DNA from 4 places in the Mesorhizobium sp. M1078 genome. Region 1 is predicted to be linked to each of the others. Evidence: predicted binding sites of a transcription regulator. Region 1 holds the regulator's gene; each other region holds the start of a gene.
The links. Region 1 encodes LexA, which represses DNA repair genes until DNA is damaged. Its sites were predicted from a motif close to TGTTCNNNNTGTGTTCNG; they were not measured.

Region 1 (4,844 bases):
AGCTATTTCACCGGTATCGGCGGCAGCGGCTTCTTTCTCGGGAATCCGAAAACCATTGCTACGCAGGGACCGCCGCCGCTGGCCGCGCGGCTCTCCTCGGCAATCGAGAACGCGCGCGAAAACATTGCCGACCATATCAGGGGCAAGATCGGCGGCGCCGAAGGCGAGATTGCCGCGGCGTTGATTGTCGGGGTGCGCGCCGGCATCCCGGACGAGGTCAACGAAGCGATGCGGCGCACCGGCATATACCACATCATCTCCATCTCCGGCCTGCACATGGCGCTGGTTGCCGGCACCATCATGGCGTTGCTGCGTGGCGCCTTTGCGCTGTTTCCCGATTTCTCTTCGCGCCGGCCGGTGAAGAAATATGCGGCCGCGGCAGCGCTTGTCTCGATCGCCGCCTATCTCGTTATTTCAGGCGTCGTGGTTGCCGCCGAGCGCAGCTTCATCATGCTGGCGGTCATGCTTGTCGCCGTGCTGTTTGATCGCGCCGCACTCACCATGCGCAATCTGGCGATCTCCGCCATTGCCGTCATCCTGGTGTCGCCGCACGAGGTGGTCGGTCCCAGCTTCCAGATGTCGTTTGCCGCCACTGCCGCCCTTGTCGGCGCCTATGCCGGCTGGGCCGATTACCGCGCCGACAAGGTGAGAACGCCGCTGGCAAAGCGCTCCTTCGTCGGCTTCCTGTCGCGAAAATTCGCGCTGGCCATGGGCGGCCTCGCCATGACCTCGATCATCGCCGGCAGTGCAACCTTGCTGTTCGCCATCTGGCATTTTCAGCGTGTGTCGCCGCTCAGCCTGATCGCCAATCTGGCCGTGATGCCGATTGTTTCGTTGATCGTCATGCCCTTTGCCGTGCTCAGCGCACTGGCGATGCCGTTCGGCGCCGACGGGCCGCTCCTCTATGTGATGGGCAAGGGTCTGATGGCGATGATCGCTATATCGGCCTGGATTTCCGAGCGCTCGCCGGTCGACGCCGTCGGGCTGATCTCCATCCGCTCGGTGCTGTTGGTGGCGGTCGCCCTCGTCATCGCCACCATGGCCACCACCTGGCTCAGGTTGGCGGCCGTGCCTTTCGCGCTGGCCGGCCTGTTGACGGTGCCGCAGGTGCTTACGCCCGACGTGCTCATATCCGAGGATGCGCATCTGGTGGCCATGCCGATCGGTGGCGGCGAACTCGCCCTCAACCGCGAACGCTCCAACGAATTCACCACGGACAATTGGAAACGGGCGCTGCGGGCCGAAACCATTATCCCACCTGAGATTTTCGAGGCAACAGATACGCGGTTCGATCTCGATCCGCTCGATCTGCCGCCCGGCTCGCCCTTCTATTGCACCGGCGATCTCTGTATCGCCCGGCACCCTTCCGGAGCCATTGTAGCGCTTGCGAAAGACCGCAAGACGGCGCGGCCGGCCTGTGCCTTCGCGAGCCTGATCGTCATCGATGACGCCACCGCCTACAATCCGTGCCGCGACCCGCTGGTGCTGGTCGTGACTAAGAAACAGCTGGCCCGCGACGGCAGCGCCGCCGTCTTCTTCGATCCGCAATCGGCAGCGGCAGCGCCAACCATCCGCTTCGCCGTCGACAAGCCGTATCGCCCCTGGCACGAGCAACGCCGCTTCTCCCGCGAAGCGCGCGGCCTGCCGCCTTACAACCAGCGTGAAAAGTACAAACCCAAGCCGGCTCAGTAGCGCCGGATCAATCCGACAAGCTTGCCCTGCACCTTCACCCTGTCCGGTCCAAAAATGCGGGTCTCGTAGGCCGGGTTGGCGGCTTCCAGGGCGATCGAGGCGCCCTTGCGGCGGAAGCGTTTCAGGGTCGCTTCCTCATCGTCGACCAACGCCACCACGATCTCGCCGGGGCTGGCTGTGTCGGCATTGCGGATGATGACCGTGTCGCCATCGAAAATGCCGGCCTCGATCATCGAATCGCCCTTAACCTCGAGCGCGTAGTGTTCGCCGCCCATGATCATGTCGGGCGGCACCGAGATCGAATGGGTCTGATGCTGGATGGCGTCGATCGGCACGCCGGCGGCGATGCGTCCCATAACCGGGATTGAAATCGCGGAAACGGCATCGTCATTGCCGGCCGACATCGAACGCGACGGCGAGCCCGGCCTGATCTGGCGGCCGAGACCGCCTTGGCCCAACGCGCCTTGTCCCTGGCCGCCTTGCCCTTGGCCGGTTTGACCAAGACTGCCCTGAATGACGCTCGGCGAAAACTTCCTCGCCGCATTGAGGCCTGGTGCGATCGAGTCGGGTAGCCGCAGCACTTCCAGCGCGCGCGCCCGGTTCGGCAGCCGGCGAATGAAACCGCGCTCCTCAAGCGCTGTGATCAGTCGGTGGATGCCGGACTTGGAGGCGAGGTCGAGCGCTTCCTTCATCTCGTCGAAGGACGGCGGGATTCCGCTCTCCTTCAGGCGTTCATGGATGAACATCAGAAGCTCATGTTGTTTGCGCGTCAGCATCGCGGCCCCCAAGGGTTCTGAAACCAGAATCGGAAAAAACAAACCCAGAACAAACACTATCTGTTCCAGTTGTGTTCCGCAACCTTTTAAAGTTTAATGAATGTGTTGACGTTTTGTTCAGCGTAACGTTCGGCGCTGCGAGCGCCGCCTGCGCCCAGTTGCCAGCAACGGGGTGAAACGAAGACAAAGTGCCCTGCGTCGTCGGTTACGATCGCCGCTTCCCTTTCGGACGGGGCTGCGCAGCATCCGCGCCGGGTTCGCTCTGGGCATAGACCTGCAGCGTGGAGCCGATGTGAGCGGTCATCAGAGTTTTCGCACGTTCGACGTCGCGATCGAGGGCCGCTTCCATCAGGGCGGTATGGTGTTCGATCGCCACGGCGTCGCGCAGGGCCGCCACGGCCTTCCGGTGCCCATCCGTGCGGCCGGCGGCGGCGCGCAGCGTGGGGGCCAGACCCAGAAAGCGGTGATGGCGATGCAATTGGTCGGAAATCGTTGCATTGAAGCGCAGCAGCCAGCTGGATGTCGCGGCACTGAGCAGCGCCGCATGGAAGGCATCGTGTTTTTCGTACCACGCGTCGACCGCATCATCCGATGGATCGTCGAGAACAGACCCGCACCGTGAGAGACGATAGTGGGCGGCAACGACCGCGTCTTCCCACTCACGGTCGCCTTTCTCGATCGATTCCACCAGCAGGGGCAGTTCGACCACCAGCCGCGCACGCGCCAGATCCTCGAGCTCCGCCCGAGAGACGGGAGCGACCGCAAACCCGCGGTTGCTGATGGCGGTCACAAGCCGTTCCGCCTCCAGCCGCGACAGCGCTTCGCGCAACGGCGTCCAGCCGATGCCGTAGGTGTTGCGCAACGTGCTCAGCTTCAACGGCGCGGCAGGCGCCAGCCGGGTCGCAAGAATATCGCGCCTGAGCAGGCGATAGGCCACTTCCGTCTTCGAGGTCTGCTCGTCATCCAGCATCGTGATCCATCAGTCATAAACGCTCGGCGGATCATTATATATCAAAGCCTTTCAATGGGTGAATTATATATAATGTTTGACAGTTCAAGGGCGACCACTCAAGATCGCCGGCATGTTTGGGCGGCAGGCTCCGCCGCGCGCGTTTGTCCATGGAGGGGCGCCGGATCATGAGCACGACACCCGATCTCGCTACAATCGAAGCAATGGATGCCGCCGATCCGCTGCGCTCCATGCGCGAACGCTTTGTCTTGCCGCAAGGCGTAATTTATCTCGACGGCAATTCGCTGGGTGCCGCGTCACCAGCCGTCTTCAGCGAATTGCAGCAGGCCGCCACGCAGGAATGGGCGCACGACCTCATTCGCGCCTGGAACACCGCTGGCTGGTTCAACATGCCGGTGGAACTGGGAGATCAGCTCGGACGACTGATCGGCGCGGCTGACGGGCAGACGGTGGTCTGCGACACAACCTCGATCAACATCTACAAGTTGCTGCACGCCGCGCTCGGCATGCGGCCGAATCGGTCGGTCATCGTTGCCGAGGGCGACAGTTTCCCGACCGACCTCTACATGGCCGAAGGCGTCGCCTCGACCCGGCCGGGAACGCGGCTGCGGCTGGAGGGCGTCGACGCGGCCGCAATCGAGGACCTGATCGACGACAGCGTTGCCGTCATCCTGGTCAACCACGTCAACTACAAATCCGGCCAGTTGCGCGACATGGCGGCGCTGACGCGCAAGGCACATGACGCCGGCGCGCTGATCATCTGGGATCTCTGCCACACCGCCGGCGCCTTGCCGGTCGAACTCGACCGTGCCAATGCCGATTTCGCCGTCGGCTGCACCTACAAATACCTCAATGGCGGCCCGGGCTCGCCAGCCTTCATCTACGCGGCCGAGCGCCACCATGACGATGCCCACCAGCCGCTCAGCGGCTGGTGGGGCCATGCGCGGCCCTTTGCCTTCGAGCAGGGCTTTGCCGTCGGCAGCGGCATTCGCCGCTTCCTGTGCGGAACGCAGCCGGTGCTGTCGATGCGGGCGCTCAAGGGCGCGCTCGATATCTGGAACGACATCGATATGGCGGCGGTGCGCAGAAAAAGCATCGCGCTGACCGACCTGTTTATCCAGCTCGTCGAAGCCAGATGCGGCGCCTACGGGCTTGAACTGGAAAGTCCTCGCGACGGCAGCCAGCGCGGCAGCCAGGTGTCGTTCCTCCATCCGCATGGCTATCAGGTGATGCGCGCGCTGATCGAGCGCGGCGTGATCGGCGATTTCCGGGCGCCGTCGACCATCCGTTTCGGCTTCACGCCGCTCTATGTCGGATATGGCGATGTCTGGCAGGCGGTCGAAGTCCTGGAGGATATTCTGCGCACCGGCGCCTGGCAGGACGCCCGCTTCGCGGTCAAGACCGCG
Region 2 (4,844 bases), on a different contig from region 1:
GCGTGAAGTGCAGCGACTCCCTTCGGACGACACTACAAGCAATGTAATTGCAGAGGCCCTTTCTCGGCTCGGCTCCAAAAAGATCGACCATTCTTCGGCGACCCCCACCCTGCCGCTTCGGGGCCACCTTCCCCTCAAGGAGGAGCGTTACGCCGCCTGCGCTACCCGCTCCGACATCATGCGGTAGGAAATCGCCTCGGCCAGGTGAATTCGGCCGACGGTTTCGCTGGCGTCGAGGTCAGCCAGTGTGCGCGCCACTTTGAGCACGCGGTGATAGGCGCGCGCAGAAAAGCCGAGTTTCTCGCTGGCGTCTTTCAGCAGCGACAGGCCTGCTGCGTCCGGCGCGGCGATGTCCTCGATAACAGAAGGCGAGCAATGGGCGTTGGTGGTGGCGCTGGTAACGCCCAGCCGCTCGAAACGTTCGCGCTGGATGGTGCGGGCGCGCGCCACGCGCTGGGCGACGGCTGCACTTTTCTCCGCTCGGTCGGGCCGGATCAGGTCGGCGGCCGAGACCGCCGGTACCTCGATCCTGAGGTCGATGCGGTCGAGCAACGGGCCTGAGATGCGCGCCTGGTAATCGGTGCGGCAGCGTTCGCCGCGCAGGCAGCGATAGCCGGGCTCGCCGGCCATGCCGCAACGGCACGGGTTCATCGCCGCCACCAGCTGGATGCGCGCTGGATAGGTGACGCGGTGGTTGGGGCGCGCGATCATGCAGTCGCCGGTCTCCAGCGGTTGGCGCAGCGCATCCAAGGTCTGCGGCGTGAATTCGGGAAACTCGTCGAGGAACAGGACGCCGTTATGGGCAAGCGATACTTCGCCCGGCCGCGCCCTGATGCCGCCGCCGACCATTGCCGCCATCGAAGCCGAATGGTGCGGGGCGCGGAACGGCCGCCGGTCGGTGAGCTTGCCTTCGCCGAGCTCGCCGGCCACCGAGGCGATCATCGAGACTTCAAGAAGTTCCTTGGGCGCCAGTGGCGGCAGAATTGAAGGCAGCCTCTGCGCCAGCATCGATTTTCCCGAGCCGGGAGGCCCTACCATCAAGAGATTGTGGCCGCCGGCCGCCGCCACTTCCAGCGCCCGCTTGGCGCTTTCCTGGCCCTTGATGTCTGAGAGGTCGGGCAGGTCGCGCGCCGAGACATGAATGCCGGGCTCGGGTCGCGACAGCACCTGCGTGCCGCGAAAATGATTGGCGATGGCAATCAGGCTGCGCGGCGCCAATATGTCGAAATCCTTTCCCGCCCAGGCCGCTTCCGGCCCGCAGCCGAACGGGCAAATCAGGCCTTTGCCCTCGGCATTGGCGCCGATCGCCGCCGGCAGGGCGCCTGCAACCGCGGCAATGGTTCCGTCGAGCGACAATTCGCCGAGCACGACATAGGAGGCCAGCATGTCGCCCGGAATGGCGCCGAGTGCTGCCATCAGGCCGAGCGCGATCGGCAGGTCGTAATGGCTGCCTTCCTTGGGCAGATCGGCTGGAGCGAGGTTGACCGTCACCTTCTTCGACGGCATCGACAGGCCGGATGCATGGAGCGCCGCCTGCACGCGTTCGCGGCTTTCGGCCACCGCCTTGTCGGCCAGGCCGACGATCTGCATGCCGACCTTGCCCGGCGCGATCATCACCTGGACATCGACCGGCACGGCCTCGATGCCCTGGAAAGCAACCGTGCGAACCCGCGCCACCATTTGCCCTGCCCCCGGAAACCGGCTTCGCCTCGACCTTGTGGTTCAGGCCGCGAGCGACGTCACGACAAGACAACCATAGATTTCAGGCCAAGGCAAGAACATTACAGGAACACGCAGCCGTGCTGGTTGCAGCCGCGTTGTGCCCGGTAGAGGGCGACAGAGTTCCTCCGGCAATCCGAGGCTGTTGCCGTCTAAGCGGTGACGAAGGCATCGACCGCACCTGAAAGGGATCGATCGATTGCGATTTGGGGTGGAAGCCACTCCATGACAGGATATCGGAAAGGCCAGGGCATGGCGATCCGGCGCGAAGAGCCGCTTTCCAGAAAAATCTCATTTACAAGGTCTATGAACCGCCCGCGGTCCCGTTCAACTCGTTTCAAAGTTTGCGTACGAATATGAGCCCGGGGTATTCGCCGCTCCTTCAGTGCCAAGACAGCCTCCGCGATGGATCGAGGATCGGGTGGAACTGTAAGCGAATAGTCGGCATCCAGATAAAGGTCTCGGCCACCACGGTTCGGCGTCGTGACCACTGGAAGGCCCGCGAGAAGATATTCCGTGCTGGCGAACATTGGTCCTTCCAGGTGAGAGAGACAGATTCCCACGGCTGCACGATTTAGATGCGTGTTCACCTGAGCCGGTGCCAATCGGACAGGCTTGCCGGTGCCGTCAAACTCGTTGATAAAGACGTGATGCGGCGCGAGCTCCCTATGCCGATTTATTCGCGCTCTTTCCGACTCCGTCGTGGAGGATCCGCTTGAATCTCGATAGAAGACAAATGCGCAACGCTGGATGCCAAGCGACAAGTCATGGCGCTTCCACGGAGCCAGCTGCGCATTGTAGATTGCATCAAATTCTACAGGGACGTCATCGAGAGGCCTGAATATGTGTTCGGAGGTTGTTGACGTCTTGTTGTGCAGGACGGCGGCCTCGCCGGACTGGTTCAACAGATCAGCCTCTGCCTGAGTGTTGGATAGGAAGATTAGCGAGTGACGGGGGTTCTTGAGTCTATGCAGAACGGCATAGGTCCGGATGGTTTTGACGCTAGCACTGTTTTCGATGGACCAGGTTGGCGAGATGAGAAACCAGGCGCGGTGGCTGCGTGGACGGAAAGGCATATGACTTGCTAATCCGAGCGGCGTACCGGACATTCCCGAATAGGATATGAACGGATCGTCCGACAGCAAACTGGCCTGAAGAGCAGGTTGCGACTTCGCGGAAGGGTGCCCTTTTCTGAGGTTGTGGCCATGACGCAGCATGGCTCTGACAATCTCGAATTTGGTAGGAGGGCGATACCCGTGCTGTAGGGTCAACATGCGGCAATTGCGATCTTGAGTGCGGAGAAAAACTCGCTTCGATAGAGAGAAATTTGGCAAAGAAACACCGCCATTTGATCGACGGAATATCTCAGGCGATCAAATCTGGTGTACGGAGAAGCGCCTCTTGAAAGAAAACATCGTCCCAAGCGGAGCTGGTTCTCACATCGCGCTACCAACCGTATCCGTTTGCGTAGGCTGTTTCAATCAAGAGGCATTCATCGACACTGCGATCCGATCCGTAGCGGCGCAGACATACACTGCGTTCGAATGCGTGGTGGTCGATGATTTTTCGACCGACGCTTCCCGCCGAAGGATTGAAGAGTGTCTGTCCCAGCTTGGCGACAGTCGTTTCCGCTTTCTGCCCCGACTGCAAAATGGCGGGCAGTTGACAGCAATGATGACCGGGCTTGACGCGACAGCCGGGCCCCTGATCTCCTTTCTTGACGGTGACGATGCTTGGCATCCTGACTTCATAGAATGCCATGTGAGAGCGCATCTCAGCCAAACCCGTATCGCGGCAATGTCGAGCTCCGATGAGGTGGTGATAGATACGGCCGGCAACCTGCTTGCGGGCGGTCATCCCGTATTCCACCTGAACGACCCGCGATCGATGCCGAAAATGAGCGGCTACCTGCATGTCGACACCGAAGCTGACCCGACATTATTATTTATTGATCGGGGTACCGTGGGTTGGTTTTGGTCAACCACATCGGGGATGATGTTTCGTCGAGCTCCGCTTGAAATCATGCGTCCATCCGATCCGGACGAAATAAAGATATGTGCCGATGGTTATATGGCTCGTGCCGCCCATATGATCGGCGGAACCGTGAGGATTGGGCGGGCTCTTGGCAGTTATCGGCTTCACGTCGGCAATGGCTGGGCGGACGGGCGCATCCTGGGTACCGGAGTTGGCCTCGGCAGGATGTCGCCTGATACTGAAATAGCGATACGGCGGGCACTGGCCAATCGTTGGTGCGAAGTGGCGCCGGGACTGGCGCATTTAATCTCCCGCCACTCAATGCGCAGGACCTTGGTCGACCTGATCGGACTGTCTGCGGCTTTTGCATTGCTGGAAAAGAACTCCGATGCGGGTTTTCTGCTGAAAGACTGGGCAACACCACAGCGAAAATTGCAGACCAGACTTATCGGTCTCCTTCCTCCGAAACTGAGGCCTCGGCGCTTCCGGGACATAGTTTGATTTGATGAGCCGCTTGCTCGGCAGTCTTACCCGATAAGAGCATCTTTCGATGCTTCTCTGGACCCACCAAAGTCCTCCGTAGCAACGCACACTACGCGGCCAAATTCCGCCGCTTCGCCTCTACCGCGTCCCAGAACAGGCTGGCGATATCCGCGCCACCAAAGCGTTGCACTTCGCGCACGCCGGTTGGCGAGGTCACGTTGATCTCGGTCATGTAGTCGCCGATCACGTCGATGCCGACCAGGATGAAGCCGCGCTCTTTCAGCGACGGGCCGATGCGGGCGCAGATTTCGCGTTCGCGTTCCGTCAGCTCGGTCTTTTCGGCGCGGCCGCCGACATGCATGTTGGAGCGCGAGTCGTGGTCGGCCGGCACGCGGTTGATGGCGCCGACCGCTTCGCCGTCGATCAGGATGATGCGCTTGTCGCCCTTGCGCACGTCCTTGAGATAACGCTGAACGATATAGGGCTCGCGTGACAGCTGGGCGAACATTTCGAGCAGCGAGGCGAGGTTGCGGTCATCCTCCTTGAGATGGAAGATGCCGGCGCCGCCATTTCCGTAGAGCGGCTTGACGATGATGTCGCCGAACTCCTTGCGGAAGGCGGCGACCTCCTGGGGATCCTTGGTGATCAGCGTTTCCGGCATCAGATCG
Region 3 (4,844 bases), on a different contig from region 1:
GCGAACCTTACCGCCCGCGCCGCTCGGTGCTTTACGTCCCCGCCTCCAACGACAAGGCGCTGGCCAAGATCGCGACGCTGGCCTGCGATGCCGTGATCATCGACCTCGAAGACGCCGTCGCGCCCGCCGACAAGATCGCCGCGCGGGACAAACTGGCCGGCATTTTCGCCAGCCGACCGAAACGCCGCTGCGAGATGATCGTGCGCGTCAACGCGCTGTCCAGCGAATGGGGCAACGATGACCTGCTGACCGCGGCGAAATTCGAGCCCGACGGCATCCTGTTGTCCAAGGTCGCCACGCCGCGCGATATCCTCGAAGTCGGCGACGTGCTCGACGACAATTTTGCCCCCGACAGCGTCAAGCTCTGGGCGATGATCGAGACGCCCAAGGCCATGCTCAACATCGGCGCCATTGCCGAACTCGGCCGCGACCCGGCCTCGCGCCTAGCTTGTTTCGTGGCCGGAACGAACGATCTGGTCAAGGAAACCGGCATTCTGGCGACGCCTGATCGGCGCTACCTCGTGCCTTGGCTGATGCAGATGGTGCTGGCGGCGCGGGCCGGCGGCATCGACATGCTCGACGGCGTCTCCAACGATTTTCGCGACCTCGACGCGTTTGCGCGCGAATGCACGGAAGCCGCTGCCATGGGGTTCGATGGCAAGACGCTGATCCACCCCGCCCAGATCGAAACCGCCAACCGAGCCTTTGCGCCCGCGCCCGAAGCCTTGGCCCAGGCGCGCGCGGTGAAGGATGCCTTCGCCTTGCCGGAAAATGCCGGCAAGGGCGTGATTGCTTTGAACGGCAGGATGGTCGAGCGGCTGCACCTGGCGCAGGCCGAGAAATTGCTGGCGAAGGCCGCCGCCATCGGCGCATGATCCGCCCCGAAAAGACGAACTCACGACAGGATCTGATCCATGAGACTTTACCGCTTTTTGTCCGCCCCCGACGATTCAACCTTCTGCCACAAGGTGACCGCGGCGCTGAACAAGGGCTGGCACCTGTACGGCTCGCCGACCTACGCCTACGACAAGAAGACCAAATCGATGCGCTGCGGCCAGGCGGTGGTGAAGGATATCGACGGCCAGGAATACGGGCCGGATACCAAGCTGAGCGACTGGTAGGCTTTGCCAGGCACGGACGCAGGCTGTGTCGAGATTCAGGTCAGGCCGAGCCGAGAACAGTGTTTCCGAGAACCGGAGCGGAGCGTACTTAAAGTACGCGAGCACCGGAAGCGCAGGAAGCTGCCGTTCGCAGGCCGGCTTCACCTGAATATCGGCGCAGCCTCACTCCGCCGCCTCTTCGATTTTCTCCATATCATCATCCGACAGGCCGAAATGGTGGCCGATCTCGTGGATCAGCACGTGGGTGACGATGTCGCCCAGCGTCTCTTCGTTTTCGGCCCAATAGTCGAGGATGGCGCGGCGGTAGAGGGTGATGCGGTTCGGGCCTTCGCCGGTCTGCGGGTTCCAGCGCTCGGCGATGCCGCGGCCCTCGAACAGGCCAAGCAGATCAAACGGTGTCTCCAGCGACAGATCGTCCATGATCTCGTCGGTCGGGAATTCGGCGATCATGATGACGATCTCGCCGGTCAGCTTGCGGAAATCGTCGGGCAGATGCGCGTAAGCCTCCAGCGCCAGAAACTCCATCTCCTCGATCGAGGGCGAGAGTTCGTCGTGCCAGGTGCGGGTCTTGTAGATGCGGGCCATGCTTTGTCCTTTGATCCCGGCATATAGGCTTTCCCTCCGGACTCGGCAAATGGACGGGTACCTGGCCAATGACTGTTTCTTTGCACCGAATGACTGCGACCAAAGCCTAAGGTTGGCTCGCTACCTTTGATCAAGGAATAAATTCCTTCTGACTCCGCTTGACTCTTCCGGCACCCTCTGGAATCTATAGGAACATAACAGGAACAATTGTGAGAGAAATTGACCGTCATGGCGACATCAGCCGTGGCGCGGGAGACTGTTTTTGCCCTGCGCCGCCAGATCGCGAAGATCGAGGGAACGCTGCCCGAGCGCCTGGCCGCGCCGGCTGGCGAGGGGCTGCGCGCGGGTCCTGGCGGCGGTCTCGACGCCGCGCCTGAACCCGATGCCGATGTCACCATCATCCGGCGCGGGCTTGCCGTGGCTTCGCCGGATGCTTTCCTGGCCACCGGCGTCGAGCGCCTCGATGCGGCGCTGAGCGGCGGCCTTCCGAAAGCCGCCTTGAGCGAAATCCATGGCCTTGAGACCCGCAATGCCGGGGCCGTCGCCGGTTTTGTGCTGTCGCTTGTCAGCCTGATCCTCAAGGGCCAGCCCTTGCCCGTGCTGTGGATCGGCACATCAGAGATTTTTCGCGAGGCCGGCTTTCCCTATGCCAGGGGATTGCAGGGCATGTTCGGTCTCGCACCGGAGCAATTGCTGTTTTCCGAGGCGCCGAAACTCACCGATGCGCTGTGGGTAGCCGAGGAGGCCGCGAAGATGACGGCGCTCGCCGCAATCATCCTCGAAATCCGTGGCAGCCCGCAGCGGCTCGACCTCACCGCGACGCGCCGGCTGCACGCGCGCGCCCAAAACGCCGGCCGGCCGGTGTTCCTGCTGCGCCAGGCCGGCGAAGCCGAGCCGACCGCCGCCCCGGTGCGCCTCATCGTGTCGGCTGCACCAGCGGCGAGCCGCCGGACGATCGCCGGGTCGCTCGCCGGCTCGATCGGCCGGCCTGCCTTCACCGTCAGCATCGGCAAGAGCCGCACCGCTCTGCCTGGACAATTCACACTGGAGTGGAACCCCGATGAACACGCATTCGAAGAAAGAAAGCCCCGCGAAAAACGGGCAGAGAATTCTGTCGCTGTGGTTCCCGCATCTGGCGGCCGAACGGATCCTGCGCCAGCGCCTGGGACGGTCGTGGCGTTCCCGGCCTTCGGATCATCTGCCGCCATCTCACCCACCGCTCGTGATCAGCCATCGCGACCGCAACGCCCAGCGCATATCGGCCCTCGACGAGCGGGCTGAGGCGCTGCATCTGAAGCCTGGCATGGGCATTGCCGACGCCCGTGCCATGCATCCCTCGATCGACATTGTCGAGGCCGATCCGGAGGCCGACCGCCGGCTGCTCGAAGGCCTCGCCGACTGGTGCGACCGCTATACGCCGCTGGTGGCGCTTGACGGCGTCGACGGGCTTTATCTCGACGTCACCGGCTGTACCCACCTGTTCGGCGGCGAGCGCGCCATGCTGGACGACATCCTTGCGCGGTTTTTCCAGCAGGGTTTCGATGTCCGCGCCGGGTTGGCCGCGACGCCGGGTGCAGCCTGGGCGGCAGCGCGCTTTTGCGGCGACCGCATCGTTGTCTCCGGCGAGGAAGAAGCGCTGCTCGCCCCCTTGCCGCTGGCCGCACTGCGCATCGAGGCCGATATCCGCGCCAGCCTGGAAAGCGTCGGTCTGCGCACCGCCGGCGCGGTCATGGCAGCGCCGCGCGCGCCGCTCGCCCGCCGTTTCGGCGCGACCTTGCTGTTGCGTCTTGACCAGGCGCTCGGCCGCCTCGACGAGGCGGTATCGCCGCGCCTGCCGGTGGCGCCCCTTTCAGTCGAACGCCACCTGGCCGAGCCGGTCGTGCTGACCGCCGAGATCGAACGGCTGGTGCTCTTGCTGGCGGTGACGCTGAAGGCCGATCTCGAACGCCGCGGCGAAGGCGCAAGGATGCTGGCGCTGCTGTTGTTTCGCGTCGACGGCGCCGTCAGCCGCATCGCTGTCGGCACCTCGCGTCCGCTGCGCGAACCGAAGCTGATCCAGCGCCTGTTCCATGAGCGGCTGGCCGCGCTCGAACAGGACATCGATGCCGGCTACGGCTTCGACCTGGTTCGGCTTTCGGTGCTGGCGGCCGCCGACTTCGACATGCAGCAAGCCGATTTGACCGGCGAGGCCGAGGATGACGACGCCGACATGGCACTCTTTGCCGACCGCATCCGCGCCAGGCTCGGGGACAGTGCGGTGCTGAAGCCGGTCGCCCTCGAGAGCCATCTGCCGGAGCGCGCCGTCGCCACCATCCCGTTCTCGGAAGCGCCACAACGCAAAACACCGCCCAGGAAGCCCGGCTCGAAAGACGCGCCGCGCGCAACCATCTTCCCGCCGGAACGGCCGATCCGGCTGTTCCGTTCGCCCGAGCCGATCGAGGTGCCGGCCACCGAAATGCCGGAGGGGCCGCCGATGAATTTCCGCTGGCGCCGCGCGCTCTACCGGGTCGCGCGTGCCGAAGGGCCGGAGCGCATCGCACCGGAATGGTGGCGTGAAACGTCAAGCGATCCGGTCACATCGACGCGTGACTATTTCCGGATCGAGGATGCCGAAGGCCGCCGCTACTGGCTCTACCGGCAAGGCCTCTATGGCAACCCGCAGCTGCCGCCGCGCTGGTTCATGCATGGGGTCTTCGCATGAATGCGCTGACCGTCATCCCCTATGCGGAATTCGGCATCCAGTCGAACTTCTCCTTCCTGCGCGGCGCCTCCAAGCCGGAGGAGCTGGTGGTGGCGGCCAAATTCCTCGGCTTTTCCTCGATCGGACTGGCAGACCGCAACACGGTGGCCGGCGTCGTGCGCGCCTGGCAGCAGGCCAAGGTCGAGAAGCTCGCCTATCACCCCGGTTGCCGCCTGGTGTTCGGCGACGGCACGCCGGACATTCTCGCCTATCCGCAGAACCGCAAGGGCTGGGGCCATCTCTGCCGCATGCTGACGCAAGCCAATTTGCGCGATGAAAACGAGAAGGGCGCGACCCTTCTCCAGCGCAGCGACCTGCTCGAATGGGGCGACCTGCTGTCGCTGGCGGTGCTGCCGGATCTCTCGGCGAATGCCGACGATCCCCTGGCATTGGTCCGT
Region 4 (4,844 bases), on a different contig from region 1:
TGCTCATAGGCGGTCTGCGTCAGCGAGACGACTGCGTCGAGATCACCGGCAAGCGCCTGTCGGACTGTCATTCAAAGCTCTCCAGGCGCCCGACCGGTCTGTCAGTTACTCCGCCGCTTCGCGCTTGCCTCCGGGCCGCCGCTCCAAAAGCTCCTTCAGGAACTGGCCGGTGTAGCTGCGCTTTTCGCGCACGATGGCTTCCGGTGTGCCCTGTGCCACCAGTTCGCCACCGCCATCGCCGCCTTCGGGGCCGAGGTCGAGCACCCAGTCGGCGGTCTTGATGACTTCGAGATTGTGCTCGATGACCACCACCGTGTTGCCCTGGTCGACCAGTTCGTGCAGCACTTCCAGCAACTTGGCGACGTCGTGGAAGTGCAGGCCGGTGGTCGGCTCGTCGAGGATGTAGAGCGTCTTGCCGGTCGCCTTGCGCGACAATTCCTTGGCGAGCTTGATGCGCTGCGCCTCGCCGCCCGACAGCGTCGTCGCCTGCTGGCCGATATGGATGTAGCCGAGGCCGACCTGCTTCAGCGTATCAAGCTTGTCGCGCACCCCGGGCACGGCGGCAAAGAAATCGACGCCTTCCTCGACCGTCATGTCCAGGACGTCGGCGATCGACTTGCCCTTGAACAGGACGTCGAGCGTCTCGCGGTTGTAGCGCTTGCCGTGGCAGACGTCGCACGTGACGTAGACGTCGGGCAGGAAGTGCATCTCGATCTTGATGACGCCGTCGCCCTGGCAGGCCTCGCAGCGGCCGCCCTTCACGTTGAAGGAGAAGCGGCCCGGCTGATAGCCGCGGGCCTTGGCCTCGGGCAACCCGGCAAACCAGTCGCGGATCGGTGTGAAGGCGCCGGTGTAGGTGGCCGGGTTCGAACGCGGTGTGCGGCCGATCGGCGACTGGTCGATGTCGATGACCTTGTCGAGGAATTCGAGGCCCTCGATGCGGTCGTGATCGGCCGGATGCTCGCGCGAGCCCATGATGCGGCGCGACGCCGCCTTGAACAGCGTCTCGATCAGGAAGGTCGATTTGCCGCCGCCAGACACGCCGGTGATGGCGGTGAAGGTGCCGAGCGGGATTTCGGCAGTGACGTTCTTGAGGTTGTTGCCGCGCGCGCCGACGATCTTCAGCCGGCGGTTTTTCTTGGCCTCGCGCCTGACACCGGGCGTGGCGACTTCGAGCGCGCCCGACAGATATTTGCCGGTGATCGAATTAGGATTGGCCATCACCTGCTGCGGCGTGCCCTGGGCGATGATCTCGCCGCCATGGATGCCGGCGGCCGGGCCCATGTCGACGACATAGTCGGCATGCAGGATGGCGTCCTCGTCATGTTCGACAACGATCACCGTGTTGCCGATGTCGCGCAAATGCTTCAGCGTGTCGAGCAGGCGCGCATTGTCGCGTTGGTGCAGGCCGATCGACGGCTCGTCCAGCACATAGAGCACGCCGGTGAGGCCGGAGCCGATCTGCGACGCCAGACGAATGCGCTGGCTCTCGCCGCCCGACAGCGTGCCGGAATTGCGCGACAGCGTCAGATAGTCGAGGCCGACATCGTTGAGGAAGCGTAGCCGGTCGCGGATCTCCTTGAGCACCCTGACAGCAATCTCGTTCTGCTTGTCATTGAGCTGCGCCGGCAGATCGGTGAACCATTTGTCGGCGTTGCGGATCGACTGCTCGGTGACCTCGCCAATGTGTTTTCCGGCGATTTTGACCGCCAGCGCTTCCGGCTTCAGCCGGTAACCCTTGCAGACCGGGCAGGGCGTCGCCGACATGAAGCGCTCGATCTCCTCGCGCATCCAGGCGGATTCGGTTTCCTTCCAGCGCCGTTCGAGATTGGGAATGACGCCCTCGAACGTCTTGGTCGTCTTGTAGGAGCGCAGGCCGTCATCATACTGGAAGGTGACCTCGCGCTCACCGGTGCCGCGCAGGACGGCATCCTTTGCCTCTTCGGTCAGGTCTTTGAACTTGTCGCCGAGCTTGAAGCCGTATGCCTTGCCCAGCGCTTCCAGCGTCTGCGCATAATACGGCGAGGTCGATTTCGCCCACGGGCTGACGGCGCCGTCGCGCAGCGAGACGTTTTCGTCCGGCACGATCAGGCTGGCGTCGATGGCGCGCTGATTGCCGAGGCCGTCGCAGGTCGGGCAGGCGCCGAACGGGTTGTTGAACGAGAACAGCCTGGGCTCGATCTCCGGAATGGTGAAGCCGGAAACCGGGCAGGCGAATTTTTCCGAGAACAGGATGCGCTCATGCGTCTCGTTCTTCGATTTGTTGACCGAGTCCTCGCCGGTCTGGCTGGCGTCGAGCGGCCGGTCGGCGAACTCGGCCACCGCCAGCCCTTCGGCGAGCTTCAGCGCCGTTTCGATGGAATCGGCAAGCCGTGTCGCCAGGTCGCCGCGCACGACGATGCGGTCGACGACGACGTCAATGTCGTGCTTGTACTTCTTGTCCAGCGCCGGCACATCGGCGATCTCATAGAAGACGCCGTCGACCTTGACGCGCTGAAAGCCCTTCTTCTGCAGCTCCAGCAGTTCCTTGCGATATTCGCCCTTGCGGCCGCGCACGATCGGCGCCAGCAGGAAAAGGCGCGTGCCTTCCTCGACCGCCAGCACCCGGTCGACCATCTGGCTGACCGTCTGGCTTTCGATCGGCAGGCCGGTCGCCGGCGAATAGGGGATGCCGACGCGCGCGAACAGCAAGCGCATGTAGTCGTAGATCTCGGTGACGGTGCCGACCGTCGAACGCGGGTTCTTCGACGTGGTCTTCTGCTCGATCGAGATGGCCGGCGACAGGCCGTCGATCTGGTCGACATCCGGCTTCTGCATCATTTCGAGGAACTGGCGCGCATAAGCCGACAGGCTCTCGACGTAACGGCGCTGGCCCTCGGCATAGATGGTGTCGAAAGCAAGCGACGATTTGCCGGAGCCCGACAGGCCGGTCATGACGATCAGGCTGTCACGCGGCAGGTCGAGATCGACATTCTTTAGGTTGTGTTCGCGTGCCCCGCGAATGGAAAGGTATTTATGGTCGGCCATCGCCGGTCGCCGCCTCAGGTCTGGTGTCAGTGGGATCGGCGGGTTTTCCCGGCCATTCCCTATGTAGGTATTTTTGCCGCCACGTCGAGAGACGCCACACTTCTCGACCAAAGCCGTTTAACCGTCTTTCGCGCGAACGGGCAAGCGGAAAGAACAAAGACCGAACACGCTCCTGACAAAGCTGTGCAGAAACTGACAAGGGTGTTTCAGAAACTGACCCTGACGTAAGCTCCCGGCGATCACATTTTCCGTAACCGGCTATTCAAGGTTGACGCCGTCGAATCAGGGGCGCACTCTGCCGGAGTCAACGGAGCCGGCCGTCTTTGATGGCCTCGCCGCCCATAGCGGCCTGCGAGACGCCGCTGGTTTTTGCGATTTGTGCTTCGGATTGACACCAGTCGCAACGGACATAGGAGCGGAGCATGACGCCACCGGATAGTCCCTTGAGGCTCCACCTGCTAGTGGAGCCGCGGCGGGCATAAGTGCCAGGTAGTTTCAAGGCATTGGAGTGTATGCGTCCAAACGAACGCATCGCGTCAGTCCAACAAACCACCAGACAAACCGTGACCTGCCGAATCCCACAAAAATCAGAGACGGCTAGTCGGATCGTCGGTTGAATGCCGCGAAGCATCCGAAATCAAAGTCGGTATAACACTACCGGCAGTTTGGATTTGGAATCCAAAAAAAGCCCCGACCGTTAGCGGACGCAACGGCGGGGCTGTTCTTTTGCGAGGAAGTCGTCGGCGCAGGCTTTCTCTCCCGTATAGTAGCTGGGAAAAGGGGCTACCGGCGCGGCGGCTTGATCCCACCCGTGCCGACATCGACAGTGATGCTGCCGGAAATCCTGACATCGGTGTCGCCGATCTTGAACGTGCCGTTCTCGCCGGCAGACAGCGCGTCGTCCGGCTCCGGCTGCGGCGCGGGCTTGGCGATGCGGTAGTCGCCGGTCACGCCGGGCAGGGCGCCTTTCCGCGACGTGCTGGTGCTGCCCCCGGCAAAGGCCATGCTCGATGTCGCCGCCGTGATGGCAATGGCTATGGTCAGTCTGTTCAGGTGGTAGCGCATGGCAAGACTATAGTGCCGCGCTCAAGGCGAGGCCAGACCAGCGGCGTTGAAATTGAGGGAACACCGGCCTGCATTCAATCCGCCGATCAGGCCGCTGCCTGCTTGCGGGTGTCGAAGACGTGGTCGACGAGGCCCCAGTCCTTGGCCTCCTTCGCGGTCATGAAGAAATCGCGGTCGAGCGTGCGTTCGACCTCTTCGTGGGTGCGGCCGCAATGGTGAGCGTAGAGGTCGGCCATGTGCCGCTTGGTGCGCAAAATGCCTTCGGCGTGACGCTGGATGTCGGAGGCCTGGCCCTGGAAGCCGCCCAAAGGCTGATGCAGCACGATGCTGGCATTGGGCAGCGCGATGCGCCGCCCCGGCGTTCCCGCCATCAGCAGGAAGGAGGCCATCGACGCGGCAAAGCCCATGCACACGGTCGACACCGGGCAGCTGACATATTGCATCGTGTCGTAGATGGCGAAACCGCTGGTCACCACGCCGCCCGGCGAGTTGATGTAGAGCGAGATCTCCTTGTCGGGATTGTCCGATTCCAGCGACAGGAGCTGGGCGCAGACCAGCGCCGACATGCCGTCATTGATCTCGCCATTGACGAAGATGATGCGCTCGCGCAGCAGCCGCGAGAAAATGTCGAAGGCGCGTTCGCCGCGGCTCGATTGCTCGATCACCATCGGCACCAGATTGGCAAAGCCGCTCATCTCATTGTCTCCGTTTTGATTTTTCCGGTTTAGGCGGCGCGCAGCAACAGGCGTGGC

Region 2: NKH38_RS09700 (YifB family Mg chelatase-like AAA ATPase) is a predicted target of LexA. The motif match lies at 1,775-1,792, and genes of this name have one in related genera.
Region 3: NKH38_RS28160 (ImuA family protein) is a predicted target of LexA. The motif match lies at 1,895-1,912, and genes of this name have one in related genera.
Region 4: uvrA (excinuclease ABC subunit UvrA) is a predicted target of LexA. The motif match lies at 3,177-3,194, and genes of this name have one in related genera.

What each region holds. Positions count from the first base shown of each region.
Region 1 is NZ_JAMYMP010000018.1:17,362-22,205, forward strand. Features, by position in the region: gene NKH38_RS21815 (ComEC/Rec2 family competence protein) at 1-1,692, shown strand, start outside; gene lexA (transcriptional repressor LexA) at 1,686-2,468, opposite strand; gene NKH38_RS21825 (GntR family transcriptional regulator) at 2,674-3,438, opposite strand; gene kynU (kynureninase) at 3,606-4,844, shown strand, end outside.
Region 2 is NZ_JAMYMP010000005.1:125,192-130,035, forward strand. Features, by position in the region: gene NKH38_RS09700 (YifB family Mg chelatase-like AAA ATPase) at 148-1,680, opposite strand; gene NKH38_RS09705 (glycosyltransferase) at 1,872-2,936, opposite strand; gene NKH38_RS09710 (glycosyltransferase family 2 protein) at 3,121-4,194, shown strand; gene gshB (glutathione synthase) at 4,286-4,844, opposite strand, start outside.
Region 3 is NZ_JAMYMP010000035.1:55,490-60,333, reverse strand. Features, by position in the region: gene NKH38_RS28175 (HpcH/HpaI aldolase/citrate lyase family protein) at 1-875, shown strand, start outside; gene NKH38_RS28170 (DUF1737 domain-containing protein) at 915-1,121, shown strand; gene NKH38_RS28165 (metallopeptidase family protein) at 1,284-1,706, opposite strand; gene NKH38_RS28160 (ImuA family protein) at 1,935-2,987, shown strand; gene NKH38_RS28155 (DUF6504 family protein) at 2,929-4,407, shown strand; gene NKH38_RS28150 (error-prone DNA polymerase) at 4,404-4,844, shown strand, end outside.
Region 4 is NZ_JAMYMP010000006.1:90,857-95,700, reverse strand. Features, by position in the region: gene NKH38_RS10965 (GNAT family N-acetyltransferase) at 1-71, opposite strand, end outside; gene uvrA (excinuclease ABC subunit UvrA) at 106-3,027, opposite strand; gene NKH38_RS10955 (hypothetical protein) at 3,811-4,032, opposite strand; gene NKH38_RS10950 (ATP-dependent Clp protease proteolytic subunit) at 4,179-4,787, opposite strand; gene NKH38_RS10945 (SRPBCC family protein) at 4,817-4,844, opposite strand, start outside.